Marinagarivorans cellulosilyticus: one gene and its partner. Each later gene encodes a partner of the first gene's protein in a complex. Links are inferred from orthologs where the notes say so. Each region holds a gene or a part of one and is shown on either strand. Other genes may lie near its edges. The genes, in order: MARGE09_RS08695 and MARGE09_RS13465.

What was found.
Region 2: the proteins of MARGE09_RS08695 (region 1) and MARGE09_RS13465 are in contact, whole or in part, in a crystal structure (PDB 1FMA), measured with the Escherichia coli proteins. The link is inferred for Marinagarivorans cellulosilyticus from one-to-one orthologs.

What each region holds. Positions count from the first base shown.
Region 1 is NZ_AP023086.1:2,214,066-2,230,093, reverse strand. The notes cover bases 4,447-7,396. They hold MARGE09_RS08695 (molybdenum cofactor biosynthesis protein MoaE), read left to right. Parts: upstream 4,447-5,655; coding sequence 5,656-6,138; downstream 6,139-7,396. Other genes in these bases: MARGE09_RS08685 (hypothetical protein), read right to left, coding at 6,587-7,396; MARGE09_RS08690 (hypothetical protein), read left to right, coding at 6,131-6,427; MARGE09_RS08700 (hypothetical protein), read right to left, coding at 4,447-5,191. In the rest of the region: MARGE09_RS08715 (TolC family protein), read left to right, coding at 1-927; MARGE09_RS08710 (hypothetical protein), read right to left, coding at 931-1,716; MARGE09_RS08705 (AraC family transcriptional regulator), read left to right, coding at 2,043-3,038; more of MARGE09_RS08700, read right to left, coding at 3,263-4,446; more of MARGE09_RS08685, read right to left, coding at 7,397-7,600; MARGE09_RS08680 ((2Fe-2S)-binding protein), read right to left, coding at 7,593-8,174; MARGE09_RS08675 (xanthine dehydrogenase family protein molybdopterin-binding subunit), read right to left, coding at 8,171-10,876; MARGE09_RS08670 (glycoside hydrolase family 6 protein), read right to left, coding at 11,345-13,159; MARGE09_RS08665 (methyl-accepting chemotaxis protein), read left to right, coding at 13,741-16,028. UniProt on the Escherichia coli protein: Converts molybdopterin precursor Z to molybdopterin. This requires the incorporation of two sulfur atoms into precursor Z to generate a dithiolene group. The sulfur is provided by MoaD.
Region 2 is NZ_AP023086.1:3,354,119-3,370,023, reverse strand. Bases 7,704-10,530 are described here. They hold MARGE09_RS13465 (MoaD/ThiS family protein), read left to right. Parts: upstream 7,704-8,904; coding sequence 8,905-9,156; downstream 9,157-10,530. Other genes in these bases: metW (methionine biosynthesis protein MetW), read left to right, coding at 10,346-10,530; metX (homoserine O-succinyltransferase MetX), read left to right, coding at 9,207-10,355; moaC (cyclic pyranopterin monophosphate synthase MoaC), read left to right, coding at 8,359-8,859; dapE (succinyl-diaminopimelate desuccinylase), read left to right, coding at 7,704-8,366. Outside these bases: MARGE09_RS13520 (chemotaxis protein CheW), read right to left, coding at 1-172; MARGE09_RS13515 (response regulator), read right to left, coding at 186-548; MARGE09_RS13510 (response regulator), read right to left, coding at 548-1,420; MARGE09_RS13505 (MHYT domain-containing protein), read left to right, coding at 1,774-2,553; MARGE09_RS13500 (enoyl-CoA hydratase-related protein), read left to right, coding at 2,986-4,698; MARGE09_RS13495 (hypothetical protein), read right to left, coding at 4,750-5,124; MARGE09_RS13490 (FAD-binding oxidoreductase), read right to left, coding at 5,176-5,595; MARGE09_RS13485 (Spx/MgsR family RNA polymerase-binding regulatory protein), read left to right, coding at 5,675-6,028; dapD (2,3,4,5-tetrahydropyridine-2,6-dicarboxylate N-succinyltransferase), read left to right, coding at 6,069-7,100; more of dapE, read left to right, coding at 7,224-7,703; more of metW, read left to right, coding at 10,531-10,936; MARGE09_RS13450 (YaiI/YqxD family protein), read right to left, coding at 10,959-11,411; MARGE09_RS13445 (DEAD/DEAH box helicase), read left to right, coding at 12,028-13,809; MARGE09_RS13440 (DEAD/DEAH box helicase), read left to right, coding at 13,919-15,250; MARGE09_RS13435 (ferritin-like domain-containing protein), read left to right, coding at 15,741-15,905. UniProt on the Escherichia coli protein: Involved in sulfur transfer in the conversion of molybdopterin precursor Z to molybdopterin.

The DNA of each region.
Region 1 (16,028 bases):
GTTGCGCAGCAAGAAAGTTATCGCAGCACCGTATTACAAATGCGCGCGCAACTTGCTCAAACCTATTTAAATACCCTCGCCTTACGCGAACGAGAAGAGATAGCCCAACAAAATTTAAACGCCGGCACCAACCTATTCAAACTCATTGAGCTGCGTTTTGAAGCTGGTATTGCGTCGCGCATAGAGCTAGACCAACAACGCAATGTTCTACTCAATAGCCAAGCCCAATTACATACCCTGCAGCGCAACCGTGTAACCAGCGAGCGGGCATTGGCCATATTACTCGGAAGGGCCAGCATCGTCGCATCGGATATACAAGGTATGTTTACCCAGATTAAAACACCCAATATCTCACCACTACAACCTGCAGCGCTCCTGGAAACACGCCCCGATATTGCCATAGCAGAAGCTTACCTACGCGAACAGGAAGCCAATGTTTATGTACAGCGTAAAAAGCGGTGGCCACGATTAAACCTTAGCGCGAACGTGAACCTAAGCAACTTGGCGGACATAAACCAAGGCTGGAGTGGGAATTTAGTTGAAGGGCTAACAATGCCTATTTTTAATGCTGGTAATATTAAGCAACAAATCGCCTATGCCGAAGGAGGCTTAGAAAAAGCACAATTAGGCTATCAACTCACTGTATTAAAAGCATTCTCAGACACCCTAGAAACACTAAGCGAATGGCAGCATCAAGCTCGATTGCAACCAATACGGGAGCAAGAATTAGCAAACAATCGGCAGTTATATTCCTTAGCACGGCTGCGCTACGAAGCAGGTGATACAGACTTTTTAACGCTACTGGCGGCGCAGCGTAGTTGGTTTAACGCAAGGGACAGCCACATTCAAGCACGACATCAACACCTTCAAGCCGCTGTAAATGTTTATCGCGCCATGGGCGGGAAATTAAACTATATGGGAGAATAGACCTCAATTAAACAAAATAATATCATCATCCAATAAGGGCGTTGCATAGTACCTTTTTTCAGCTGGGGTCAAAGCCTCTACCGCACTTTCCATTAGTGATCGTAACTCAATATTTTGTTTTATCTGTGACCCAAGTAGCTGATTTTCTCTTTCTATTGCAGCATTAACAATATCGAGAATTGTATTTTCCTGATCGGCATCTAGCCCCATAACAGGAAAAGCAGTAATTAATTGCGATAGCAAATCCTCACGAACATGGCGCTGTGTTTCCAGTAAGTGGTCATTAATACGATATAAGCAGCGCGTGAAATTATTCAGATTATTAACGACGCTAAGTTTTTCGGCCGCAGAAGTGACCCGCTCGCGATGTAATTTTGAGTGATGATCCAGCCAAGAGCTCATGGAATCTGCAAAAATAGCCACATTATCTTTCAATATATCGCTATCACGGGGGTTACAAAATTCGATATCAATAATTAATAGGATTTGCTCGCCATGATACGTAAATTGGCTATCATCTCGCCCATCTACATACGCTTCAGCGCCATGCAGCGCAGCCCGCTGGTGAAGCCTGACTGTATCACCAAATTTAATATGACGAGATTCCTCATTAAATTGAAACTGCGCAAAGCCAGAACACCCTAGGTCTTGTAGGGTTTTATGAGCACAACATAAAAAAGATTCCAGATTATGACACTCAATTAACCTACGAGATGCACGCGCGACAATGCCCGCCTGATAAGCACTTTGCATTGCGCTCATGGTGGTATCTTCATCAGAGACTTTCATATATTAATCCTTTGACTTTACAACCAATACAACGGCAAACGGCCAATAAATAGGCTACACAACAATTAACTAAAGGCGATTAAACTCAACTAAAAGTCATTTTCGCTACATTGACCTTAGGCTTAGTTTCAAAAATCGGCGAGAAATTAAATGAACTGTTCGCTAATGGCCCATTTTTTTCATGGCGCGTAACTCATTATTGCTTATAATCAGTTTTCGTTAATTTGATATAACCAAGTTGTTGCGTTGGTTTCAAGGATGAGCATCACGGAGAGCTGTGCCGAACACTATTCGGCCTACGCAATCATTGCAGGCTGTTGTCCTCTATGCTCGATATAAGTACCCCATTAAAAAGAGATATTAAATCACCCGCGAATGCCTTAAAACGCTCCAAGCGGCTTGTTATTCCAACACTAGGATTATCATTAAAAAGATTTTCAGTATTTCCACGCTATTGCCATATACAACATACTCAACTTTCACCGGGTAAATTTTGTGGCGACAGAACACTGCTTGCAGCCAATGGTGTTAGCGGGCTAAAGAGTACGGCCAACCTCAGCTACATGCTGCAAGTATCCATACTGTGCCCTCAAAAATTTATTTTTGGTTTTGTAGCACCGCAAGGAACGCTATTCTTAAATGGTCGCAAAATCACCGAGCATGATATTTTTGTGCTTAAAGCTGACGCCCTATACGATATGGTGGTTGCCCCAAACACCACACTTTTTGCATTTTCAATTGAAGATATTGACAACACAAATCACGAAGACCAAAAAACAAAGAATTCATTAATAAATACATTAAAGCAGCGCCTAATTTCCCCTAGCTCTGATAGCCAGCAACCTTTTTTAACACTCACCCGAAATGATCTTCGCGATACATTAATCAAACAATTTGATAGTTCGACAACCGCCCAGCCCCTATCGGTATTTGAGCTATCAGCGCAGCTATTAAATTCGAGCAACGCAAGCTTGTACCGCCCCAATAGCCGCAATAACCTGCTACTGAGAACACTGCGCTTAATGCAGGCGCAACCTTTTGCTTTTCGTAAAATTTCGGACGTAGCCCAAGCCTGCCATGTTTCGCAACGCGGGTTAGAGAAAGCCTTTGATGATGTACTAAACGGCAGCCCAGGCGAGTATTTAAAAGCTATTCAACTTAATCGTTACCGGTCAGCAATTATCCAAAACGCCGATAATTTAAAGCTCAGCTTGGCCGATATCGCCGGGCAGCTAGGCGCAGTAAACTATTCACGCCTGAGTAAAGACTACAAATCATTCTTTGAGCAACTGCCTAGCAATACCCGTAGGCGCCTTGAATAAGGCCTGCTTGCACTTAAACCCGGTAACATTCCCTCCCACCGAGGCCGCCCTTACTAAAAAGGCATTAAAAAAGCCCATAAAGCGGGTGCTCTATGGGCTATAGGATGTTGCATAAAGAGACTTCCATAAACAAGCTCCTTGCCAGTGATCATTCAGCCAATGGACGGGAGCTCTAAGGAATTACGTGTTCAAAAACAGCACGCTAAAATCTAATAACATACTTATTAGTTACATCCTACGCGGCCTTCTGTGGAAACAGCGATATCGTCAAACCAAACATTTTCGACGCCCTTATTATCTCCAAATGATCTCCAACCAAATGAAACATGATTGTCTATCTTAGAATCTGCAGAAACTGTGCTGAAGAATTGGCCTGGGTCGCGCGCCCATGCAGATGGAGACACCGCCTCAAGTATTACCTGCCCATCAACCCAAGCGTAAACCTGATCAAACATACTATTTTTAACAACGGCAAACTCTAAACACACCCACTGATTAGCAGGAATGGTTGCGGTTGGAACGATGTTCTCTGTGCCTGCATCAATACCTTTAGGTAAGAATGCACCTAAAATTGCATCTTGTAGCGTACCAAAACGAAGCTCTTGCTTATTAGAACCGCTCATTTCAGTAGAGTAAGCCATAAAGTGCACGTGATTCCCATCACCACCTTTAACCCCACCGCCTAGCGCCACCGGAATATTCATCCAAAAGCGAGAATAAAAAGCATCCTGCCCACTGGGTAAATCTTGAAAAATAAATGATGGCTGAATTGAAGTACCTCCCGTTTTAATCCTTACAGAATTAGAACCAGAGTGAGCTTTGCTGGAGTCAATCAAGGCAAAAGTACTGGCACCAGCGCTATTGCCTTGCGGGTCTATCTGATACTGCAAGAATGTTTTCCAGCCAGAAGGAGCCGTATTATTCGATTGACCTTCAAAATCATCATTAATAATTAAATTACCGTTGCCAGGGTTCGACGCACTGCTTGTAGTAGCTTGACTAGAAGAGCTCACAGCAGGCGCACTAGAACTTGTAACCGCCGAAGATGAACTACCCTCAACCACGCCACCACAGCTACCGCCTTGATAAACAGCGATGTTATCGAGCTGAACATCCCCAGCTTCGGCCGCCAGATTGAAGTACAAGCGGGCATCGGCGGCTGTTGCATCAGCCGTCACTACTGGTGAGAAGTTTTGGTACTGAGCCGTTAGTATCTCGTCGATATGGCCACCGCTGATATTCGCATAACCACCCGTGGCATTATTATCAAAACCCACCGTTAAGCTACGCATTCCTGCGCTAGCAGTCGTTTTCGCATCAAAGCAAATTACATATTGCTCACCAGCAGTCACACTCAACTCGTGCGTCATCTGCACAGCCCAAGGCTCCGCTGTATTCGCTGAAGGTATAGAAAAACTAACTTCACCACCAAAGCTCGCCGAAGGAATTACATTAAAACCTTCCCCTCCATTAGCGAAAGTGCCAGGGCTACTCAATAAGCTCATACCTACTGGTGCTGCACTGCTGGAAGACGCCTCAATCGAGCTTGATTGCTCCGCCTCAGAACTCGAGCTTTCACAAACTTGCGCGACAGCAATAAGGCCAGTGGCTACGTTTAAGTAGTAGGCAACGTCTGCAGCACAGCTCGCATCTGAAGCGTCACACATATTAAAATGCTGAGACATAGCAGATTCGATATAACCCGCTAATGTCGGCGAATTCGTTTTACCATACAAATCACCACCAACATCAGCCACATCAATGGGGCCTCCGAGACCACCAGCTGTTTTCCCATCTGCTGTTGGCACACCATGACAAGCTATGCAGCCCTCAAAAAGAGTCTCCCCCGATGCAAACTGGCCGCCATTAGGTTCTTCACAGGCCTCTTCCGAGCTAGAAACAGCAGCAGAACTGCTTGAAACAACCACAGCCTGGCTTGAAGAGCTTTCGACTGAGCTCGATGAAGGCGCAACCGAACTGCTGGGAACAACCACTTCAGAGCTACTAGAAACAGCAGCCTCAGAGCTAACTTCCACCGCACTACTAGAGCTATTATCAGTAGCAACACACGCAGAAAGCATCACAGACGCACTAGCTAGTAAGGCCGAGCGCCAATGCTGTGCAACCAATTGTTGAAGGGGAGTATCAAGCATAATTATTCTCGTTTGGGTTAAAAAACACTTTCTCGTTACGAGCGGGTCCTAGCTAAGCCGTCACTACCGTGTAAAAGTAATATTCCTAAACGCTTCAAATAACGCTAAAAGTATAATTATTGATTATTTATCCACCAATTGTATGGCGGCAGATGTGAAGAAACAAGAAGACTCACTAGTAGAACTGTTTTGAACCAAAGATCTAATAACCACATCACAAAAATCCACGCATTGCGTGACAGTCCCCCTGCAGTAGCCCCAACAGTTATAGGCGCTATTTCACCCAACTCCACTTAATTACTGGACGCAACCGCGCTATTGGCTAACACTAAGCAAAGTAATACCTTAGTATCACCGTGCCTGTGAAACAGGCTAGGCTAACACGACTAAGCGCACCACTAGCGCTCGACCAGTAAGCGCGGAAAATGGCAATTAATTCCAACACAGCAGACAAAATGGCACCAATGGAAAAGCAACAACCCCAAATACGTATTAGCGTGCAAAGTGAAGACTTTGATCAAAACCTGCAATATCAACAATTGCGGGTTTCCTCAGCAATAGGCGCTGTAGTTACATTCACAGGGTTGGTACGCGAATTCGCGCCCACCACAGCCAATACAGCCCACGGCAAAACAAACTTTGAGTTAGAGCATTACCCAGGGATGACAGAGCAAGTACTTGAGCAAATAGCCAATAATGCCTGCAAACAATGGCCACTTGATGCAGTTACGGTGATCCACCGTGTAGGCAAGCTAAGCTCTTGCGCGCAAATTGTATTTGTTGGCGTCGCTAGCGCTCATCGGCAGGCCGCTTTTGAAGCCTGCCATTGCATTATCGATTTATTAAAAACACAGGCACCTTTTTGGAAAAAAGAAGGCGATAAATGGGTCGAAGCCAAAGAAAGCGATCAACATGCCGCCACCCGCTGGCTAAGCAATAATGCTTAAATATTTTGTGGCACTACGCAACAGCCGCTATTGGCAGGCGCTTATTGTGCACTACAGCGCCGACCCCAAACTAATTTTCAAACAGTTTCGCTTAGGTGTTATTGGTTTTGCGATAGGCTTAGGCCTTATTATTGTGGCCAATAACAATATGCCTGCCTCCATCGAGCAAGAGCTTTGCGTTTTGGCCGGCCTCATTATTGGCGGCGTAGGCTTTATAGTGGCCATGCTCGCCCAAATGCGATTAATGATCGGCCGCTTTGTTCGTTTTTACAGCCAAGACAACAAATAGCACAACTTAATAAACGCCCCTATAAAAGTAAAAAAACTGTTATCCAAATTACTATTACTGAACAGAGTTATCGGCGCTGAAGCGGTGACTAGTGCATTACAGCCATGCGCCCTTATCATTAATATTAACCTAACACCGCACAACCTATCGCCACAGTGCCTAAAAGTCCCGCCCCGTTATCGGCGTCAACTTGCAGCCTGTTTGATTTGGGTCTGCGCAACACGATAATAATGCATCGACGGAATTGCTATAAACCGTATTCCAAAAAACTTCTGAGTGAAAATTATCCGCAGGCATCCAATGATTTAAAGGATATGTATTGCCGCGTTCATTCGCACCTTTAATTGGCATGCGCCCAGCGGCAGATGCAATTATGCCCATGTCGCAACTGTTTAAATTGCCAATGCGATGGCAACCGTTGCAGGTATTATCGCGCGTTGTTATTGCCTGGGGCTCTGGCCATGAATTAAAAGCTGAACCAATATAATTATTGTAATACCCCCAAGGGTCGGTCGGTACTTTATGCCAAACTTGGCCAATATAAGGGCTATACATAAAAGGGTCGGCATCGTGGCAACTACCACATTCTTTCGTGGCAGTAGCTTGCGGTGTCCACCAAAATTGCTCAGCGCTTACGCGGCCTGCCGGCGGTATTTTTTCGTTCGGGGGCGGTACACGGCTGGCATCAAAACCAGCGCTATCACCTTCTGGCGATTCCGCATGAAACCAACAAGTATCACCAGTGGCCACGCTATGCAAAATAATATCAACTTCGTCGTACAGCGGGCTTTGTGGTTCTCGTAAATACTCTCTGCGGCAAAAAGCCGATATCTGTACCTCCCCACGGGACAAATCCAACACTTTAGAATATGGCGTACACTGGCCAAAGGTATCGTCAGCATAAGGCAACATGGCAGGTTTATCACACGTTGTTACCTTGCTGTAATCTTTTGGAATTTCACCGTTAACCGTAATGGGTACAACTTCGCCATCATTACAATTAAAGGCAGGAATTTCACCAATTAAATCGGTACACATTTGGCCATATTGCAAAAGTGTTTCTGGCTCGCTAGCCGCCTTTTGCGTTTCAATTTTACTGCAACCGCCCAGCCCCAATAATGCCATGCATGCCATTAGTAATATGCGCTTTAAATGCAAACAATCGTTACCCATTGATAGCGCCTCCGGCCAATTTCACACTCACTGGGGTAGCCGCCAACGCAGCTGTATGCCTAACGACAGGTAAAGCAACCTCCCGAATTGCTGCTATATAACGAATATAACCGGTGCACCGACAAATATTGCCACCAATCCATTTCTCGATCATATTATCTAATTCACGCTCTTCGATTTTGGTAACAGCCAAATGCTCCAATAAAGCAGTAGCCGCCATTAAAAAACCCGAGGTGCAGTAACCACATTGAAAAGAAAAATGCTTTAAAAAAGCGTCCTGTAATGGCGCTAATTGGTCCTGATTACCGAGCGATTCCACCGTGTACACATGCATACCGTTAATCGCACTGAGTGGGGTTGAGCACGACAAGGCTTTTTCCAACGGCGCATCTTTCTGATTTCGCACAGCTACCGTACAGGCACGGCATACACCCACACCGCAACAAAATTTTGTGCCCGTTAAGTTTTCTCGCTCGTGCAAATAATCTACCAACGCCATATCGGCATCGTCTGCTTTTGCTGTAGCGACTTTACCATTTACGTAAAACTGTACCCCTGTATTATTTACACTCATGCTAAAGCCTCCAGAATATGGCTATTTTTAACTGGCAACTGCGTAAAGCGATGACCATCTATCGCCATGGCTAAAGCATTTAAAATAGCCGGCGCAATCGGGCACATAACGGCCTCGGCAATACCGCGTGCTGTAGTTTCGCCTTTACCCGGCGGTAATACGATTAGCTGCTGGTTTTTAGGAACATCGGCCATTTTGGCTAAGTGGTAACGATTTAAATTCCACAAGCCGTTACCAGGCCCGTCGGCGCTAATAGGGCAGTCTTCCAGCAAGGCATAACCTATTGCCATTGCAACCCCCCCTTGCGATTGGCCGCTAATTAACTCGGGGCAATGCTGTACACCAGCACTTAATACACTAACGCAATCACGCACTCTTACATCACCCGTATTTGGGTTTACCATGACAGCAACCAATGCCCCACAAGGCGCATAAGTGCTGCGGCCATAGTTAAAGGCTTCTGGCGGCGGGTTAACCACCTTTAAGCGCTTAACAGGTTGCAGATTAAATTCATCGGTACCGACTGCAATGTAATCTAGTGGCAAAGTTAAACTTGGGTTTATTTTTGTTAACGCCGAAAACCGAAAATTACCGAGTGAAAACTGCCCGACAAAAGAAGCATGCACAGCAGCATAAGTGGGTAAACGCTGATCGAAGATAACAGCAACAATAGAGCTCCAATCAATAGGCGATTGCCCCTCAACAATACAATAGCCATCCTGCCAACGTAAATCGTCATGGGATAACGTGCGCCCCAGCAAGTGAATAACAGCCGGCAATACTGCCTCGAGTAAAAAAGCTAACCCTGCCTGCTCAACCACATGATATTGGTAAAAAGCGCCCAAACAAGCGCTCGCCGACCCCGACGCTTTAATAACGTAATTATCCGCTGATGACTGGCTACTTGAAGTTGTTAGCCCTAAAGCATCAAAATACGCGGCATCTCCCATTTTTATATGGCTGGCATTCAAACCTAAATACCTTGCTGGCGCTAACCCCAGTGCCGTGGCTGCGCCATTGCCCATATCTATATAAGGGGTGCGTACGGTAAGTGTGCCATCACGGTTTAGTTGCACACCACCAAACATGCCGTCGCCACTGGTACCATAAGCTTCGTTCGATAATGCTAACCCCACGCCATAGCGCAAACCTTCGCGGCGGTATTCACGCTGCACTTTTTTACGATCGCGCCATAAAGAGTGAACCTCTAGTTGGTCTAAAATTTCTGTGAGTTGTAAATCTTGTGTTATTGGCGCACCTGTAATGGTTTGGCTATTAGATGTTAATAAATTCTTCCTGCGCAGGTTAAAAGGGCTCTTTTTAAAGTAATAGGCCGCTTCATCAATTAGGGTTTCTATTGCTAAAAATGCTTGCGGGCCGCCAAAGCCGCGCTGTGAACCGCCTAAAATATCTTTAGTATTGGTAGCCTTGGCTGTCGCCACAGCTTTGGGGATATCGTAAGCACAAAAACTACTCAACGCTGCCAGCTGAGCAACATAAGGGCTCAGGTTTTCTCGGCCACCGCCATTCATAACAAAGTCGCATTCCAGCGCTTGCATGCGTCCGCTTTTATCAAAAGCCAAAGTTTCCCAAAAATCGGTTTTATGCCGTTTAAGGCCAACTTGAAATTGTTCGAAGCGGGTATGCGACCAACGCAAAACTGCACCTTTAGCATAAGGCGCAGCCATAGCTAAATACATTGTGAAATATGATTTATCTCGGCCGCCAAAGCCTCCACCGGGGTAACACGAAATAAGTTCGACAGCATCGTCTTTATATAACGGGTATGCACAATTATCAGCGCTAAAAATTTCTGCAGCACCCGCTATATCGCCTACGGGGGATTGCGTACCCAGAAGTAAATGTAACTTATTTTTTTGACTATCGTACCATGCCAGCCCCGCCTCAGGCTCCATAAACATGGGGTCCATCACTTGGGTTTTAAATTTTTGATGGAAACACTGCCAACCCAAGTCATCCGCCGAGGCAATGTCATCACGAATACTATTCGCTATAGCAGGGTAACGGGTGGCGTAATCATCACTGGCAACCTTGCTAAAGCCTTGTGCGGCATCACGCACATAATTACTATTCGGGCTGTAATCACTGACCGGTTGGCTAGCGGAAGAAAACTGGTACGCGATGCACTGTTTATTAAATTGTAGAATTTTTAATGCCTTGCGATAAACATCAAAGCTACTAAAAATTAACAAGGCCACCGGCTGGCCATAATAATCAGGCATTTTATTAATAGCGGTAAAAAAAGGCTTACTCATGCCGCCGCCAAGGCTCATGTTATCTGCAGCTAGTTTAGCCGCATCAACAACGGCAATGGGCTGCAGTGCCTTGGGTAACATGCTATAGCTATAGCCCGTTACAACACTATCTATTCGGTCACAACGCAATGGATGCACGATGTATTCTTTATTGGGCCAAGCAGGAATGTCTTTTGCGCGAAAATCCCTAGCATACAATTTTTGCCCCAAGACCTTTGGCAAACCATCAATACGCTGCACCGCCTTGCCAGGCTCCGGAGCCCAAGATGGCTGGTAAGCAGGGCTAGCCCCCGTACGCTCAAGTTCACGAGCGTTGGCCGCTAGGCTTGCCGGCAAACTCGAAACCGTTAACCCCACGGCAGAGCCACCAGCCAATGTTCTTATAAAGCGCCTTTTATGTTGGTCTACCCCATCATCAGCTAACAAAGTACTGCCCTCTCATGCCATTGTAATTATTTTGGAGGGAGTCTAATTGATGCCACCAAACAATGGTATGCCAGCCTGCAAAGCTGCGCAGCCTAACGTGAACAAAAGATTGTTTTCACGTCATAAGTCAAAAAAACCAGCAACACCAGTCACTAGGCTTTAAAAACTAGCGCCTAACGAAAGCGCCAACACCACGAGCGGCACCATTAGCCTTTTAAACGCGTTAGACGTTTTAAACATTACCTTACTCCAAGGCAAAAAAAACAGTGCCTTAAAACACAGAATAGCTTTTCTCTATTTTTGAATCATCAATATTTAGCAGGATATTAGATGTTGAACTGAAAGACCAATACCGACTTTTAATTCACATTTGAAATAAGGGGCATATAACAGGCATAAAAAAACGGCGCTTGAAAGCGCCGTTTTTAAAGCCAGAAAAATCTGGTTTTGATGAAGCTAAGTTATCACTTAGTAGTCAGAGGTGCCCAATGGCGGGTAAGCATTGTTAATCAATTCAATAAACTGCTTATGAAACCAACCGCCCGCATGAGGAGAAAGGAAAGGCATAGGCTCAGTTGCTTTATCGCCATCACGAATAGATCCAGGAATACACATAGTATCTAAAGCTTTACCTTCGTAAATGGGGTTAGCGGCAGAATCCACAACTTCTTTATCAACTGCATCAAGCGCATTGTATGCAGCTCCCCCTTTAGGGTAATCCTTAACATCAAACGAAATACCGTCAGCTTCACCCGGTGGCTTCATCCAAAAGAACGCATCCAAGTGGGGACGTGAGCTATCAGGTGATGCTTTTGAAGTTTCACCAACACCCGCTTTATCAACATTACACCAGTGGCCTCGGTGCGCACGCAGATCAACTTTGTCACTCAAATTAGTGCCGCGACTACCGCTACCTGGTGTTGGGCGACCAGGGCGACCCCAGCCATTACGCGCAGTATCGATAATAAACCCTGGATTAAAGCCCGGTTGCTCAGATTTCACAGCAGCGTTAAAGCGGTCGATATAGGTCATCTCATCAACCGCAGAGTTCCACTCATAGAAATCAGCCAAATCCATTTTATCGCCGTCAGCGTTGGAGATAGCAGGCTCTTCAAGTGGTGTGTAGCCAGACGTATTTGATGCAAAACCACGTACTTTACTGAAGCCACTAATGCCGTCGGTGTTAGCACCTGCAATTAATTTAATAAAGCCTTCTACGCCACGCTCTAGATTGCCATCCCAACCTAACCAGCCAGCATGTGCAATATCAAGATAGGTATAGGTGTTATCGATTTTTGCGAGCTCTTCAATAGCAATTTGCAAACCATGACCATAAACACCCAAACCAGACTCTAGACCTGGCGAAGAGTATTTCGTCAGCAAGCTATCACAGTAAGTTTCGCCGCTTGCAGAAGTTAACGCGGGCCACGTCAAAGCTGGGCCGTCAGGGTTTAGATCGGTATTGGTAATCATATTGGGGTATGAGTCTGGCTCTAACATGGCAACAAGGCGCAAGTTTGCAAATTCAGGCTTAGCTTGGAACGCATCCAGAATTTGGCCTAGATACTCATCGCGGTAGCGGGCCATGCCATCATTAGGCATAGGATCTTGTGGCTTGCCCACTTCGTAAAGCTTGCCGTTAGAAGCAAAAGCCGCACAATCACGATCGGGCAAGTTATAAACAATTACTACAACAGTCATTGGAGAGATTTGACCATCTTGTTCAGCATAGTAATTTTGTTGTGCTACAGCGGCATCAAGATGCTGAACTAACGATCGACGACCAGCTTCAATGTCCCCGCCAATCGTTGCTGTAGAGTCCATCCAAATAGCGCTTGGCTGGTGCTGAACGTACTTGATTTTATCGGTCATGGCGCCGCCATCACCTGCGATCTCAAGCGAGTAATCCATCATTGTTTTGATATCTGGACTCAAGTAAAAGTACGAATCTTGAAATGGGTTACCGTCAGTTTGCAAAGGCGCGCCAGGCCGGCCTTTAGCTGCTAGCAATGGAATATTGCCATCGTAATTGGCGACAATAGCCACATCATCATCCGCTAGACTAGGAGTGGAAGATGCCGTAGCCATGCTACTAGAAGTAACAACTGGCGCACTGCTTACATTATTAGCCGAAGAGGTAATAACCGGTGCAGAGCTTTGCGTTTGCTGCTCGGAGGAACTAGAGGTGGTGCCACCAGTACATGCAGCCATGGCCATGGCGAGCGCACTAACCCCCATGCCCTTAGCTAGAGTGGTAGACCACTGAGTAAGACCTTGTTTCATGAAAATCCTCTTTGAATTAGATGCCCAAAAACAGCATTCGTTGTTGTTAAAACCTACAATCACGGTTTTGTAAATTTCAGGATTAGGCCTCAAGCTAAAATCAATATCACGTGATACTGAACCACAGGCAATCCACTAGAGCGGTGTATCCTAAGCAAAAATGCAATAAAAAGGGATGATGAAAAATCAGTATTTGCGAGCAGCATCACATGTTCTCGGCAATTTGCTTCGCATTTTTTAGCTTTGCCCGCGACATGCCAACTTAGGAAGAGCCGGCGCGTAAGCACTTACGCGAAAGACTGGAAAATTGCCTTCAAAAAAAACTGCGTATAAAAAATAATGAATAAAATCGCCATCAAATATCATAGGCAGATAAATCACCATATATTATAAATATATGGCTATCCTCTTCGCATGTTGGCGCACATATCCTCAACAAAACCCTGTTATTTATTTTATAACCATAGCTTTACCGTTCATATTTCCTATAAGTATAAACATACGATTACACAGCCTACATTTATGGCCTGCAGGCCTATACTCTAAGAACACCGTCTTGCCTGTTTATCCAAGGAAGCCAAATGCTCAGCCTATTTTTAAAATCAAAGCCTACTGCACAAGGAATAGAAAATAGCCCCAACCGGGATACAACCGCCAAGATGATAGCGATCGACAAATCGCTCGCAACAATAGAATTCACCCCAGACGGTAAAATTATTACTGCCAACGCTATTTTTTTAAACGCAGTAGGCTATCAGCTCCAAGATATTCAGGGGCAGCACCACTCTATTTTTGTCGATGAAAAAACAAAAAAAAGCGATGCTTATCGGCAATTTTGGGCTCGCTTAAATAATGGCGAATTTATTCAGAACGAATTCAAGCGTGTCGGTAAGCAAGGTAACGACATATGGATTCAAGCGACTTACAATCCACTGCTTGATGAACACAACCGTGTTTATAAAATCATAAAATTTGCAACCGATATAACTGCACAAAAATTAATACAAGCCGATTACAGCGGCCAAATCTCAGCCATTCATAAATCACTTGCTGTCATTGAGTTCGACACCCGAGGCAATATTCTGACTGCAAACAATAACTTTTTGAGCGCCATGGGTTATCGCCTTGATGAAATAAAAGGTAAACACCACCGCCTATTTGTAAGCGATGACTACGCAAAAAGCACTGAGTACAGCGCATTTTGGCAAAGCCTAAGTGAGGGTAACTTTGAATCTGGCGAATTTATGCGGCTCAATAAAGGTGGGGACGAGGTTTGGATTCAAGCCTCCTACAACCCCATCATGGACCTTAACGGCAAACCCATTAAAGTTGTTAAGTATGCATCAGACATTACCCAGCAAGTTATAGAGCGCAGTGATTTTTCTGGGCAGATAAACGCCATCAGTAAGTCCCAAGCGGTTATTGAATTTAATTTAGACGGCACAATTATCAAAGCCAACGATAACTTTTTAAAGACCGTAGGTTATAACCTGTCAGAAATTCAAGGCCAGCACCACTCCATGTTTGTAACACCGGAGCAACGCAACAGCACACAATACCAAAGCTTCTGGGAGCAATTACGCCAAGGAAAGCACCAATCGGCCGAGTACAAACGGATAGGCAAAAACGGAAAAGAAGTTTGGATAATGGCATCTTATAACCCCATTCTGGACCCTAAAGGGAAACCCTTTAAGGTTATAAAATACGCCACGGATGTCACGCAAGAAAAGCTGCAGCAAGCTGATTTTTCCGGTCAAATATCGGCGATCAGCAAATCGCAAGCCGTTATCGAATTCGACATGGATGGCACTATTCGCAACGCCAACACCAATTTCTTAGCCGTCACCAATTACAAGCTTGAAGAAATCAAAGGCCAACATCATTCGATGTTTGTAGATGCCCTACTTAAGCAAAGCGTCGAATACCGTAACTTTTGGCAGAAGCTACAGCGCGGGGAGTTTGTATCTGGCGAATTTAAACGCATCGATAAGAATGGTGAAGAAATTTGGATTCAAGCATCTTACAATCCCATTATGGATCTTAACGGAAAGCCCTTTAAAGTCGTTAAGTACGCTACCGACATCACTGAAGAAAAAGTTAGAAATGCCGACTATTCGGGCCAACTAGAAGCCATATCAAAAGCACAAGCCGTTATTGAATTTAACCTTGACGGAACAATTATAAAGGCTAACGAAAACTTTTTGACAACCTTGGGGTACCGCTTAGAGGATATCAAAGCCAAGCATCATTCCATGTTTGTTGAAAAAGAATACCGAGATAGCGAAGATTACAAAAACTTTTGGCAAACTTTGCGCCAAGGTAAGTTTATCTCCGGCGAATTTAAGCGTATTGGTAACAACAATAAAACGGTTTGGATTCAAGCATCATATAACCCTATTTACAATACTAATGGCGAGCCCATTAAGGTTGTAAAATATGCCACCGATATTACCGCACAAAAAACAGCCATAAGCCTTATTAGCGATACCTTATTTTCCCTATCTGAAGGGGATTTAACCAAAACAATTGATCAGACCTTAGACGGTGAGTTTGATTTACTGCGCCAAGCCATGAATTCAACACTCGAGCGCTTAAACAATATGTTTAAAGAAATCGCTCAGCGCGCAAGCCATGTTAATTCTTCAGCACAAGAAGTACAAAGCGGCTCGTTTGATTTAAGCCAACGCACCGAAGAACAAGCAGCCAGCTTAGAAGAAAGTGCCGCCAGTGTAGAAGAATTAACATCCACCGTGACACAAAATGCTCGCAATGCTCAGCACGCCAATGAACTATCGACAAAGGCCACTCAAAAAGCCCAGTACGGCGGCGAAGTAATTAATAACACTATTGGTGCGATGTCTGAAATAGA
Region 2 (15,905 bases), 1.1 Mb from region 1 along the record:
TTGGCTGGGAAACAAACTCACAGAACACACCAATAGGGAGCAGGATATGAATACCGCCAAGAATAACGCCGTAGCCCCGCTGCCTATCCCAACGATTTGAGGCCATCGGGGTATCAACAGGCTGAGGCATGGCGTCAGTCGGGTTAAAAGCAGCGCCAGTAAGTTTATTCATAAGCCCGTTAACTTCATGCGCTTTGAATAGCGTTTAAAATTTGTTCGCTTTTGTACGGCTTAGGAATTACCGCCTTACCACCTTGAATTTTTGCCCAGACCTCATCGGCCTTCTGGTTTTTACTGGTAACAAAAATAACGGGGATTTTTCCAGTTTCATGGTCACTGGTTATCAAACGGCAGGCCTCGTAACCATCCACGCCTTCCATAACGACATCCATCAGAATTAAATCTGGGCGCGCCGACTTAGCAATTTTATAAGCTTCTTCTCCATCCGAGGCTGTCACAACGCTATAACCGGCCTCCTCAACAATACCTTTCAAATTAGCCAAATCAACGGGCGAATCATCAACAATTAAAATTTTGCTAGTGGTCATTACTGTTTATCTCCTTGCGGTTTGAAATGTTTTTTCAATACATTTTCAAAGTCATTGTGATTTATAGGTTTAACTAAATAAGTATCGCAGCCGGCCAAAGCCCCCTTTAACTTATCGAAAGAAGAAGACCGGCTTGTCAGTAGAACAATAGGTGTAGACTTATATTGTTTTAACTTTCGTATACGCTTGCAAGCGGCATAACCATCCATGCCAGGCATAACAACATCTAAGAAAATTACGTCGTATTGGATACGCTGCATTTGCTCTAATGCCAGCTCGGCACTCTCGACCAAATGCGCCTGCACGCCAAGCAAGCTAAATTGAATTTCTATTTGCTTGCGCACCGGCAAGCTATCGTCAACGACCAATGCCCGTTTTAAGCCCGGAAGGACATTATCACCAACGCCACCTTTTAATAATCGAATACCTGCCAAGGTCTCACCCGAAACCCGACCATCATCACGACCGATCTCAAACTCAGGGAAAAACTTTAACTCTTTAATCGTATAGTCATCTAAGGTTTTTAAGAATTTACTCGGGTTTAGTGGAACAGGGACAATCAATTCATCACCAATAAGGGCGCTGCCTGTTTTGGCCAAACGGATAATCGGTTTTTGAATATCACCTGACTCGCGACGACTAAACCAGTGCGCCATAACATTAGGGTTATTTGCACATAACACTAAAATATCAACATCGCCGGCGACACTAGTTGCATTCGAGGCAATAGCTACCGCGCGATATGCACGAATTCGATAACCAGTAACACTGAAGATACGTTTAAAAGCAGCAAGCGCATTCGGGTTAGCCCCAATGATGCCAACTGTAAACTCGCGAGATGCCGCTGGTTTTTGCGCTGTAATTTGTTGCATAGACATCAATATGAATTAGAGGTCAAAGACCATAATGTTTAGCTATTCAGGTAATGAACGTTGCTACACTTCAAGAAGTGTCACGCAACATCAGCACTGAAAATACACAAGCCACCAAATACATCATAGCGACACCAAGAACGCATTGCTTAAAAAATAAACAAAATGGCGCAAACCAAATGTTTTTGGCAGCAAGAGCTTCTCGCCACTAGCAATGGCGCGTATTCTAACCTATTACAAGTTCAATACTAGCGTTAACATGAACTACATTTCAGAGTATGCTGATTCATCAAGCCAACTTAGAAACATGTTACTAAAATATCACTCGCCACACTTAGAGGAGTACACAACTCGTGATCCACGCCGAACCTGGCTACAACTATTTTCTTGTAGCGCTCTCATATTTCATTGCAGCCTTTGGTTCATACACGGGGCTTCAACTTGTTCGCGGCATCCGCAACGCCCAAGAAGGCCAACGCGGAAAATGGATTATTTCTGCATCGTTTGCTTTGGGTGGCGGCGCCGTATGGGCAATGCACTTTATTGGCATGATCGCTTACGATATGGGCATGCCTGTCGTTTATGATCCATTACTCACAGCAGCCTCTCTTGCTATTGCTGTATTCGTGGTCGGCCTAGGGCTTTACCTGCTAAGCATTCGCCCTAATTCATTAGCGATGCTGCTAATTGCAGGCGTAATTGCGGGTGCGGGGGTATCGAGCATGCACTACAGCGGCATGGCCGCCATGATTACCGCGGCCGACATGAGCTACAACAACACATTAGTTATTGTATCGGTCATTATTGGAATCGCCGCGGCAACCGCTGCTTTTTGGCTAGCGTTCAACCTTGAAGGCACGCTGCAAATGATTGGCGCTTCGTTTGTTATGGCCTTTGCTGTTTGCGGCATGCACTACGTCGGCATGGAGGCCATGATTATGACACCAAATCACAACCTTTTGATGCCAGAGTCTGGGGTTGAACCCTTAACCATGGGGCTCTTCATTTTCTGTTTTGCCATGATCATGTTGGTGCTTTGCCTAATCGTCACGCTGAGTCAGTTAAATAAGCGTATGTATGAAGCACTTGAAGCAGAAGATGATGAGGACGACGAAGACGCCGTTCGCGCTTAAGTTAGCCACTATTCGCTTTCCTTAAAAACGCTCGATGCCGTCTACGGTTTCGGGCGTTTTTTCCATCATTACGTTATATCCCTTATCTAAGCCTTACATATAACTCCAGACTAATGAGTTCTAATAAAAAGTTATTACTTCCCCGCCTCCTATAACATCCCAAGCAATGATGATAATTTGTCCTTAAGGGTCTTATTTTGTCGCACTTAAGCACCAAAGCCCACAATAACTTGTTGATACAGGCGTCAAGTTATTTCAAAATCAGCTAATAGGAATTGCTGAACATAGCAATTTTTATGGACTTCAATATTCAAGCACTGAATACTTCAGTTTTTAGCCGCGGGCTGTTTAACATATGTTACATATAGATCCTTTAACATCTAGGATGAATAGCTCCAGAAATATTTAACCCACTAACCTAAGGAAGACTTCATGAAAGTTTTGATTCTCGCCTCTTCATTTAGCGGCCTGTGCCAGCGTGTTTTAAGAGAATTAGTATTACTCGGACATGATATTGATCAACATTACGGCATGGACGAGCCAGTACTAAGACGACAGATCTCAGCCTTTCAGCCTGATTTAATTCTGTGTCCATTTCTTACCCATCGCATACCAGAAGACATTTGGCGCGCTCATAAATGCCTTATTGTGCACCCAGGTATTGAGGGGGATCGCGGCCCTTCATCCATTGATTATGCCATTACTCAAGATGCTGCCCAATGGGGAGTTACGCTGCTACAAGCCGATAGCGAAATGGATGCTGGTGACATTTGGGGCACACAAAATTTCCCCCTTCGCCGTGCAGGCAAAACCAGTGTTTATAAGCGCGAGGTTAGCTCGACCGCCGTTGCGCTTATAAAGCAGGCTTTGCTTGACTTCGAGAACACCGCCTTCACACCCAAACCGCTCGACTACAATAACCCCAACGTTGAAGGCACTTGCAACCCGCTGCTACGACAACCGATGCGCGCCATTAATTGGGACCAAGACAACACCCATACCATCATCCAAAAACTCTTTGCTGCCGATACCACACCAGGCCTACTAGACCACCTGCTTGGCCACGACATTCACCTTTTTGGTCCCGCGAACGAGCCACACTTAAAAGGCAAGCCCAAGCAAATACTAGCGATTCGCCACGGTGCGGTTTGTATCGGCACGCTCGATGGCGCCGTTTGGATCAAGCAAATGAAGTGTAAAACACACCCAGACTTGCCAGCCATTAAACTACCAGCGGCCAGAGTGATTAATGTTTTAGCCGGCAATAGCGATTTAGGTTTAATTGGCGACTTCGATTCCAGCGCCATTGACGATATTCGCGTAGAGCGCCAAGGCGACACCGCCTACGTCTATTTTGACTTTTATAATGGCGCTGCCAACACGCAGCAATGCTTACGCCTGAAACACACCTTAGCTCAAGTAAAAACTAGTGATGCTAAAGTGATTGTCCTAATGGGCGGCGAAGACTTTTTCAGTAACGGCATACATTTAAACTGCATTGAAGCCGCTAGCGATCCAGCACTGGAATCTTGGCAGAATATTAATGCTATCGACGACGTGGTTGAGGAAATCATAAATACCCCCAACCAGCTTACCGTTGCCGCGCTTCGCAATAATGCCGGAGCTGGGGGAGCTATTTTGGCGCTCGCTTGCGACAAAGTTATTATCCGCGAAGGTGTCGTACTAAACCCGCACTACCAAAAAATGGGGCTATACGGCTCCGAGTACTGGACCTACTTACTACCAAAACGCGTAGGCCAATCACTCGCCGCCGAACTCACAAGCCAATGCGAGCCACTATTAGCGAGCGAAGCTATTAATTGCCAATTTGCGGATCAAATGCTGCCGGAGGACTGGGAGCAATACCACGAACATTTGCATCACTTCTGCCAACAGCAATCAACTCAAATCGACTTATCAGCTGAGCTTGAACGCAAGCGAGCACAGCGAGCAGCAGACGAGAAAGCGAAGCCTTTAAGTGCATACCGTACCGAAGAACTTGCCAAAATGAGAGAGATTTTTTACAACCCAGAAAGCTCTTACCACATGGAACGCAAACTGTTTGTGTACAAAGGCAAACCGCCAGTAGCAGCGCAGCATGAAAATGCACCGCAGGCCTCAGCCTCAAACGCTAACGTCGCTTAGATCTTTCTATATGCGGGGGGCACACCCTCCCGCTTTTCCTGCATAACAATCCTACTTTAGCTTTTCCATCACGAAGGGCGTATCCCCTACCAGAAACGTCAACAGCTCGGCGTCGCGATCATAGCTAAATTCAAAGTCCGCAAAAACATCACAATTACCCGCGTCATCATGCAAAAAGACCAAATACCCCTTTGGCGCTTTAGGGTCGGCAACCTTGTCGTGTTTATTCGTCTCGTAGCGGCACGTTTTTTTCATGTCGTCGCGAACAAAGCGCGATAGCGATAGCTCGCATAACTCCTCAGCCTGTAAATTCAAACCTATCGTCGTATTGCCATCACTGTACTGCCACTGTCCTTGCAGACCATTTGTCGCACAGCCAACCAAAGAGCTCAGCGCGCCCCCCAGCATTAATAGCGTTTTTCTCATACCCACCTCCTATAAAAACTCATGGCGATAACACCCTATAAAGTTGCACGATTAATGCGCAATTAACGATTGCTTTTGTAGCATGCGTTCAACCACCAAAGCCTCTTCGCGCGTCAGCGGCTTATAACCACGCGGCTCACGCCAGCCATAGCCCCAGCGAAAGGATGTCGGCCAATAAGGCGAGCCGCCTATACGCACACCAATCAGCATCGCTACTCCAACTGCTGGCTCGCCAAGGTCATCGACGCAAACACGCAAAGCCTCATCGGCAGCCATTCTCGTCATGTAATCACCACCTTGCCAATAAGCCATATCATGGGCAACGCAGCATGATTGCCACAAGGTGTAATCCCAAACAGTACCATCGGGGAACATCGAGCAGCCATCAGTTGAAAAGGGTAATAACTGCGGCGCACTTTCTTGCGCTTTGACGCCATTAACAACAGTAAAAGCAGTGAATATCAATAGCATACATAAACAAGAGAATGAACGCTTATGGTATGCTTGCACCCCTTGATTCCTCCATTCAGCAACGTGGCGAGAACTTCGCATGATCCGTGTATATGGCATAAAAAATTGTGACACCGTAAAAAAAGCCGTATCTTGGCTCAATGAGCACAATATAGAGCATGAGTTTTTTGATGTAAAAACTTGCGGCCTCACACTCAAACAAATAGACGCATGGCGCGAGGCACTCGGCGCCGATACGCTCATCAACAAGCGCAGCACAACATGGAAGCAGTTATCGCCAACAGATCAAGAGCGCGTCTTACAACCTCAAGGCTTAGCCATAGTGCTGGCCAACCCAACATTGATCAAGCGCCCCCTTGTCGAGCACCACGATGGCGTCAGTGTTGGTTTTAGTGAAGCACAGTACAGCGCACTCTTTCACTCGCCCTCATAATTTTTATTTTTAAATCGTTTAGTCGTATTAGGAAAACACAATGACACAAGTTTATGCCCTCGGATTAGGTATTGGCCACCAAAACAGCAATGGTGACTGGTTAGACACATTTTTTGCCCTACCGTTGGTCAACCCCGAAAACGCAACAGCACAAGCTTTTATCAAAGCCTTAAATGTTAACGCCGAACAAGGCACCTACATTCCCAGCAGTACACAGCTGGCCGCCCTAGCAGACGCACTAGAGGGTAATAATTCGGAGCAAGCCGCGCTTGCACGCCAATTACAAGACAGCCAAGCTCCAATCGTTGCTGTGGTATTAAGCGAAAACAACGGCCCCAAAACTGTACCCGAAGCCTACCTAAAGCTTCACTTACTCAGCCATCGCTTAGTTAAACCGCATGAAACTTCGCTCGAAGGTATTTTCGCTTCGCTGCCCAATGTGGCATGGACAAACCAAGGTCCTATCGACCTAACCGAGCTGCCCGCCAAACAACTAGCAGCCCGCTTAAAGGGCCAAGTCATCAGTGTCGACAGCGTTGATAAATTCCCCAAAATGACCGACTACGTCGTGCCTTCTGGCGTACGTATTGCCGATACAGCCCGCGTACGCTTAGGTGCGCACATTGGCCAAGGCACAACCATCATGCACGAAGGCTTTGTTAATTTTAATGCAGGCACCTTAGGCGTTAGCATGGTTGAAGGCCGCATTTCTGCCGGTGTTATTGTCGGCGAAGGCAGCGACTTGGGTGGCGGCTGTTCCACAATGGGCACGCTCTCTGGCGGTGGCAACATCGTTATTTCTGTTGGCAAAGAAAGCCTAATTGGCGCCAACGCCGGTATCGGCATCCCCTTAGGTGACCGTTGCACTGTAGAGTCTGGTTTGTATATCACCGCAGGCACTAAAGTAATTTTACTCGACGATAGCAACCAACCAGTCAAAGAAGTAAAAGCGCGCGATCTTGCCAGCAAAGCCGACTTACTCTTCCGTCGCAACTCGCTTACTGGTGCTGTGGAATGCAAAACCAATAAAACAGCTATTGCTTTAAACGAAGAATTGCACGCTAACAACTAAGTCTACCTAGCACTTAGCTGTTTAGTACGCACAAGGCCTGTAGCCACCTTCTTGCTGCAGGCCTTTATATCCGCATCACTTGCAACCCTGCGCTTTTAGCCTACCAACACTAAAGATTTACTCATGACCAACCCCCTAAGCCCTACCCTGCAGCTCGCCTGCGACTTAATCGCTCAACCGTCTGTCACCCCAGAAGATGCCAATTGCCAAGAAATGATGATTGCGCGCTTAGAGGCTATTGGCTTTAAAGCTGAACGTTTACGCTTTGGTGATGTAGATAACTTTTGGGCTGTGCGCGGTAGCGATGGCCCCATTCTGGCCTATGCAGGCCATACCGATGTGGTACCCACAGGGCCACAAGAGCAGTGGGATAACCCGCCGTTTGAACCCAAAATCGAAAACGATATTTTATACGGCCGCGGTGCAGCTGATATGAAAGGCAGCCTTGCCGCCATGATTACCGCCTGCGAAAATTTCATTGCAGAGCACCCCAACCACAACGGCCGCATCGCCTTTTTAATTACCAGTGACGAAGAAGGTCCCGCCATTAATGGCACAGTTAAAGTGATTGAATGGCTAGAAGCCCGCAATGAAAAAATCACTTGGTGCCTAGTAGGCGAGCCCTCCAGCACGAACAAAGTCGGCGATATTATTAAAAATGGCCGGCGCGGTTCGCTAGGTGCGCAACTCACCATTAAAGGTAAACAAGGCCATGTTGCATACCCCCACCTAGCCGCCAACCCCATTCATTTGGTGGCACCAGCCATTGCGCAACTCAGCGCAGAACACTGGGATAACGGCAACGATCACTTCCCTGCCACCAGTTTTCAAATATCAAATTTTAACAGTGGCACCGGCGCAACCAATGTAATCCCTGGCGAAGCGCACATCGTTTTTAACTTTCGCTTTTCTACCGAAGTTACAGAACAACAACTGCGCGAACGTTCAGAAGCCATATTAAATGAGCACAAACTCAATTATGACCTAACATGGACACTCTCTGGCCAACCCTTCCTTACTGCCGAAGGCAAGCTAGTAGAAGCCGCAGCAGGCGCCATTAAAGCCGTAACAGGCTACGAAACCGAGCTATCAACATCGGGAGGCACTTCAGACGGGCGCTTTATTGCCCCCACCGGCGCACAAGTGGTAGAGCTTGGCCCCTTGAATGCCACCATCCACCAAGTGAATGAGCACGTTTGCGCCTCGGATTTAGATAAGCTCAGCTTAATTTACCAATCCATGATGGAACGCCTGTTTAATGACTGAATCTACAAAAAACAGCGATAAAAACGGCTTAACGCACCTTAATGCCGCAGGTGAAGCTCATATGGTCGATGTCGGCCAGAAGGCGGTTACCGAACGCTCCGCGACGGCAACTGGCTATGTCGAAATGCAACCTCAAACACTGCAAATGATTAACGATGGCAATCATAAAAAGGGGGACGTATTTGCGGTGGCGCGCATTGCCGGCATACAAGCGGCCAAACAAACAAGCCAGTTAATCCCTTTATGCCACCCATTAATGCTAACCAAAATTGCTGTCGAACTTACAGCGCAGCCCGAGCTTAGTCGGGTGCGCATTGAGGCAACCTGCAAACTTGCCGGCAAAACGGGCGTAGAGATGGAAGCACTCACAGCGGTATCGGTTGCTGCGTTAACCCTTTACGATATGTGTAAAGCTGTCGATAAAAGCATGACCATCACTGGCACGACATTAGTCGCTAAAAGTGGCGGCCGCAGCGGCAACTGGCACGCTTAGTTTGACCTTCAACCGCACAGCCCCTAACCAACAAGAGTTTAATGTATGTCCTCTATTAAACTGTGCTTTTTCGCCGCACTGAGTGAATCTCTTGGAGTGCGCGACGAAAACTACCCGCTAGATTCCACCATATCGCTTGACGCGCTAAAAAAAGCACTCACACAGCGCGGGCAACACTGGCAAGCGCTGGCCGATCCCAGTATCCTCTGCGCCATCAACCAAGAGATGGCCGCCGGCAATCCAGATATAAACCCCAATGACGAAGTTGCCTTTTTTCCACCGGTAACCGGTGGTTAATCAACAACTTTCAGCCAGCGGCACCCCAATTACACATTACACGGTAACCAATGCCCACCACCGATCCAAACTCTGTCGGGCTCGTTAGCCCTCAAAAAATTCACTTTAGCGAGCCCTTCACTTTAGCTTGCGGGCACACGCTGCCAGACTACGACCTTATGGTCGAAACCTACGGCAAACTGAATGCCCAAAAATCAAATGCTGTCCTTATTTGCCATGCGCTTTCTGGCAGCCAGCATGCGGCGGGTTTTTACGAAGGAGAAGAAAAACCCGGCTGGTGGGATGCGTACATTGGCCCAGGTAAAGCCATCGATACCAACCATTTTTTTGTCGTTTCTATGAATAATATTGGCGGCTGTCATGGGTCTACAGGCCCCACCAGCCTCAACCCAAAAACAGGAAAAGCCTGGGGCAGCGATTTCCCGCCGCTGCGTGTACGCGATTGGGTACACAATCAAGCTAAACTGGCCGATCACCTCGGTATTGATCAATGGGCGGCGGTTGTTGGCGGCAGCCTGGGTGGCATGCAAGCCATGCGCTGGGCCTTAGAATACCCAGAGCGCCTGCGCCATTGCGTCGTAATTGCCTCCGCAATGAAGCTAACAGCGCAAAATATAGCCTTTAACCAAACCGCTCGCCAAGCGATTATGGCCGACCCTGAGTTTATGGACGGCCATTATTTAGAAAATAGCACGCTGCCCGAATCCGGCTTGTCTGTCGCTCGCATGATTGGCCACATTACGTATTTATCCGATGATGGTATGGGCGAAAAATTCGGCCGCGCATTGCGCTCTGGTAGTTTTGAACAAGGCAGCGATGTGCCCGTAGAATTTCAAATAGAAAGCTACTTGCGCTACCAAGGCAGTAAATTTTCAAAATCATTCGACGCTAACACTTACATTCTAATGACTCGCGCGCTGGACTACTTTGACCTTGCCCGAGAATACCAAGACGACCCGGTAAAAGCTTTTCAGCAGGCCCAGTGTGATTTCGCCGTTATTTCATTTGATAGCGATTGGCGATTTGCGCCCGAGCGATCACGCGAAATTGCCACCGCACTATTACATGCAGACAAAAATGTTTTTTATGCTGAAATCGAATCGCCTTACGGGCACGATGCATTTTTAGTTCCCAATCAACCACGCTATGAAGCGCTTTTTTCAAGCTATATGCAAAAGGTCGCCAGCACATGCGCATAGACCAAAAAATCATTGAAAACTGGATTAAACCTAATGCCCGGGTACTGGACTTAGGCTGCGGTGATGGCAGCTTGCTCAACCATTTAACGCAAACAAAAAACATACGCGGCTATGGCCTTGAAATTAGTGAGCAAGGCATTTTGGCATGTGTTAAAAAAGGCATTAATGTTATTGAGCAAGACCTAGATGGCGGGCTCAGCAATTTTGCAGATCAAAGTTTTGATACCGTTATTATGTCGCAAGTACTGCAAACTATGCACTACCCCGACAAAGTACTTGCCGAAATGATGCGCGTTGGCCGCGAAGCGATTGTGACCTTCCCTAACTTTGGTCACTGGCGCGCGCGCTGGCATTTAGCCGTCGGCGGGAAAATGCCCGTCTCCGACTTGCTACCTTATGAATGGTACAACACCCCGAATATTCACTTTTGTACATTCAAAGATTTTGAGGTGCTGTGCAAACAGTTGAACTACCAAGTCATCGATAGGCAAGTTGCAGCAGAAACAGCGCCGGACAAATGGCTCCACCCGCTGCGCCCCAACCTATTTGGCGAAACGGCTATTTATCGCATTCGCGGCTAGTGTAAATGTTATGCGCGATTATTTAATCGCGCGCTATTTGTGCCAACAGCCTATCTAGCACATTAGCAAAAGCTTGTCTGTCGCTATTATTTAATGGCGCTGGCCCGCCCGTTGCTTGCCCGGCATTTCGCATCTCCTCCATAAAATTACGCATAGCCAAACGCTGCTCAATATTATTAGGGGTGAATTTTTCACCGCGCGGGCTAATCACTTGCACGCCCTTTGCGATGACTTCAGCCGCTAAAGGAATATCAGCAGTAATCAGTAAATCCCCCACCTGGCAATGCTGGACAATATAATTATCTGCCACATCAAAACCGGCCGGCACCACAACAGACCGAATAACCGGTGATGGCGGTGTGCGAAGCGCTTGATTTGCCACCAAAATCAGTGGCACCTGCACACGATTAGCCGCTTTAAATAAAATATCTTTAATCACATTAGGACACGCATCGGCGTCTACCCAAATTTGCATTTTTTTGCCATCCCCCATTAACACATGCGTGCAGCCTATTCGATGGACATGCACGACGCCAGCACTAGCTACAACCACAAAACAAAATGAACAAAAAATAGACAGGGCGCGCCATTAGATGTATAGTCGCGCCTCTTTTGACTTGATGCCATAACAGTAAAGCGCTTTTCGGCAGATGCCATGCGCGGGTAAAGGGTGGAGTTTTCAACCAGCAGGAACGCGGTTGATGTGAATACAACGGCGTTGTACCACACAAAACACCACATATCCTCAACCCAACTTTGCTACACATGGCATTGTAATTTACTAGGCACCGAGTACCCCACTGCGAAGACGCAAGGGCTGCAGGTGTAGGGAATCTAACCCAAACCCTATAGGTTTGGGTAGCGACTAAACATTTAGCGGCAGCGACTACGTCTTGCAACACCTCCTTAGCCTTTGGGCTTTCGAGCTCGTCAGACGCCCTCATGCACTTAACCTTCAATTGCGTAACTGCAATTATAAGGTAGCGCCATGAGTAAACCGTATGCCGCCCAACATATTCGCACGCTTCCTTGCACGCACCTTACCGCCCTCGCAATTGGCACCTCCCGCCGCAACACCACAGGAAACCTGCATGACCCAACCTAGCCAGACGTTTGAGCAACTGGGCCTCAACGACCAAATTCTTAAAGCCATTAAACACATTGGCTACGAGACCCCCTCCCCTATTCAACAGCAAGCTATTCCCGTAATGCTTGAAGGCCGTGATATTTTGGGCCAAGCCCAAACCGGTACCGGTAAAACAGCCGCATTTGCACTGCCAATACTGCAAATGGTCGATGCCAAGCAACATTCGCCTCAAGTATTAGTACTTGCGCCAACACGCGAACTTGCAATTCAGGTAGCCGAAGCGTTTCAAAACTACGCCCAAGACATTAAAGGCTTTCACGTACTCCCCATATATGGCGGCCAAGGTTACGAGCAACAAATACGTGCCTTAAAGCGCGGCGTACAAGTTATTGTAGGGACTCCTGGGCGCGTAATGGATCACATGCGCAAAGGTACCCTAAAGCTCGATGGTTTAAAGCACTTAGTACTGGATGAAGCTGACGAAATGCTTCGCATGGGTTTTATCGACGACGTAGAGTGGGTACTCGAGCGCACCCCTCAAGACCGCCAAATTGCGCTGTTTTCAGCAACAATGCCAAAAGAAATTGCCCGCGTTGCCAACACCTATTTACAAAACCCACAGCATGTAAAAATTGAAGTCACCACAACCACGGCGACCACCATTCGCCAGCGCTTTTGGCCTGTGGGCGGCATCAGCAAAATGGATGCCCTTACGCGCATATTAGAAGCAGAAAAATTCGATGCTGTGATTATGTTTGTGCGCACTAAAACCGCCACCGTTGAGCTTGCCGAAAAGCTTGAAGCGCGCGGCTACAGCGCATCAGCGCTTAATGGTGATATTTCGCAGAACATTCGCGAGCGCACTGTTGAGCGCCTTAAAAACGGAAAAATTGATATCTTAATCGCAACAGATGTTGCCGCTCGCGGGCTGGACGTTGATCGCATTAGTCATGTTATCAACTACGATATCCCATACGATACCGAAGCCTACGTACACCGCATTGGCCGTACTGGCCGCGCCGGCCGCCAAGGCGATGCGATTTTATTTGTCGCGCGCCGCGAAATGCGCATGCTGCGCACCATCGAGCGCGCTACCGGCAAAGATATTGAGCAAATGAAACTGCCATCGGTTGCCGATATCAACGAGCAGCGCCAACAACGCTTTAAGCAGCAAATACTTGATACCATTGCCGGCGAAAACTTGGACATTTACACCAAGCTTATCGAAGAAATGCAAGCCGAAAGCCCCAGCGACCTAATTGCACTTGCAGCTGCGTTGGCCAAAATGGTACACGGCGAGCAACCACTATTATTAGAAGATCGCCCAGAGCGCGCGCCACGTGAATTTAAAGAGCGTGACGATCGGCCATCGCGCGACGGCCGCCGCCGTGAGCGCGATGGCCGAGAAGGCCGCAGTAAGCGTCGCACCGAAAGCGATGTACCCATGGAAAGCTACCGCTTAGAAGTGGGCCGCGATGACGGCGTAAAACCCGGTAACATTGTTGGCGCCATCGCCAACGAAGCCGATATCAGCAGCCAGCACATTCACAACATTCGCATTAGCGAAAACTACACAACCGTTGAGCTACCTGCAGGCATGCCACCTGCATTGCTTAACAAGTTGCGGTCGGTGTGGGTTTGCCAAAAACAGCTGCAAATCTCACCAATGACGCCAGGCAGCAATACCAAAGAGCACGCGCCCCGCAAAGAGCGCAAACGCCCTTCTGGTGATCGCCCAAGTTTTGAAAAGCCCAAAACGCGAAAGAAGCGCGCCAACCAAGATTAATTTAAAACTTGCATTTGCGTAGCACCAAAGGCCACCGTTACCCAACGGTGGCCTTTTTGCTTAAAGCGCCAAGCTTTTTCAGGCCATAAATATTCCACCGAGACCCCACATGACATTCGCCACCATGGCTTTAAGCCCGGCCCTATTACAAGCCATTAGCGAAAAAGGTTACCTAAGCCCTACCGCCATTCAAGCACAAGCGATTCCCGCCATTTTGACTGGCGCAGACGTTGTCGCAACAGCACAAACAGGCACAGGTAAAACCGCTAGTTTTGTGCTGCCATTATTACAAATGCTCAGTAATGAAACCACCGAGGGCACGCGCACACGACGCCCCAAACGCTTTCGTGCGCTAATCATTAGCCCAACGCGAGAACTCGCATTACAAATTGAAGACAATATTCACCAATACAGCCGACACCTCGATATTCGCGCAACCGCGATGGTGGGAGGTATGACTTACCAACAACAAAAACAAAAGCTTATCGAAGGCATCGATATTTTAGTCGCCACGCCAGGACGCTTGCTGGATATGGCCAATCAGCGCGCGCTGCACTTCGATGAAGTAAAAACCTTAGTGCTAGACGAAGCCGATAGAATGCTAGATATGGGGTTTATTGACGACATCCATAAAATACTAAATAAACTACCCAAGCAACGCCAAACCTTACTGTTTTCGGCTACGCTGCCTAAAGCCATACGCAAGCTGGCCAACAGTGAAATTCACAACCCTATAGAAATCACTATAGATCCCCAAAAGGCCGCCGCACCCAAAATTGAGCAGTGGCTAGTGGCAATAGATAAACACAACAAATCAGCTCTGCTTAGCCACTTAATTAAAGAGCAGCATTGGACGCAGGCGTTAATTTTTATTCGCACGCAACATGGCGCCGCCAAGCTTGTAAGCCAATTAGAAAAACGCGGCATCGCTGCCGAGGCTATTCACGGCGGTAGAAGCCAAGCATCACGCAGCCAAATACTGGCTGACTTTAAAACCGGCAAAATTCAATTTTTAGTCGCAACCGGTGTTGCCGCACGCGGTATCGATATCAATGAGCTTTCGCGCGTCGTTAATTACGACCTACCTGACGACACCGATGATTATATCCACCGCATCGGCCGCACAGGGCGGGCCGGCCTAAAAGGCGAAGGCATATCACTCGTGTCCAAAGACGATTTCAAACGCCTCTGCGCCATCGAGCGCAGGCTCAACAAAATTATTACTCGTAAAGAAATCGATGGATTTAGCGTTACTAAAGGCCTCCCCCCATCCAATTTAAACTTCACACTAAAAAGTGTCCAAAAATCGCCTTATAGCGCAAGCGAAGAAAACCTTGCCGCCAAAGCAGCTAAAAAACCAACGCCAATAAAAGCCTCAAAAGAGGCCCCAAAAAGTGCAGCCAACGTATGGGCACAATGGGTTGATAAAAACAAGGGCTAAGGCGCCATTGCCCGCCCTGCTGCGCCAATAAAATTATTTTTCAAAGCAACACCAAACATTCCAATAGATAACTTGCGTGTCATTTAATGTTGGCTATTCTGATTTAAGCCACAAGGGTATCGCTAAAAGAATAATTGTTTCGTGCGTGCGAAAAACACCGCCAAAGAGTCGAAATTCACGCAGGGTAAGGCCCACACCAGCCTTACCCTACGGATAGTAGACAGTGAAAATTGATTCTCAGTCAGTTAGGGTTCAATAACAAAAACGGTGACGCCGCAGCACGAAAAAATATACTTTTAGAGGTACTCCAAAATAAAAAACACAAAAGGGCACCTCTAAAAATAGTAATTTTTGTGTGAGAGCAAGGAAGTACCGCCCGGAGAGCCGCAGTTTACATGGTGTAAATGAGGACTCGAGGACGGAGCTGACGCCGCTATCGCGGAAAAAGTGCATTTTTAGAGATGCCCAAAAACTTATATAGGAATAAACGATGAGTGATGCGACTAATTCCAGTGACCCAGTACGCCCACTAAACGAAGCTGATCACCGTTTAGTTAAAGAAATTAATGAGCAATGGACGCGCGAACAAGCGCTAAGTGAATTAAAAGGCCATTTACAAATTGCCATTGAGGTGGAGCTAGCTACCATTCCCATT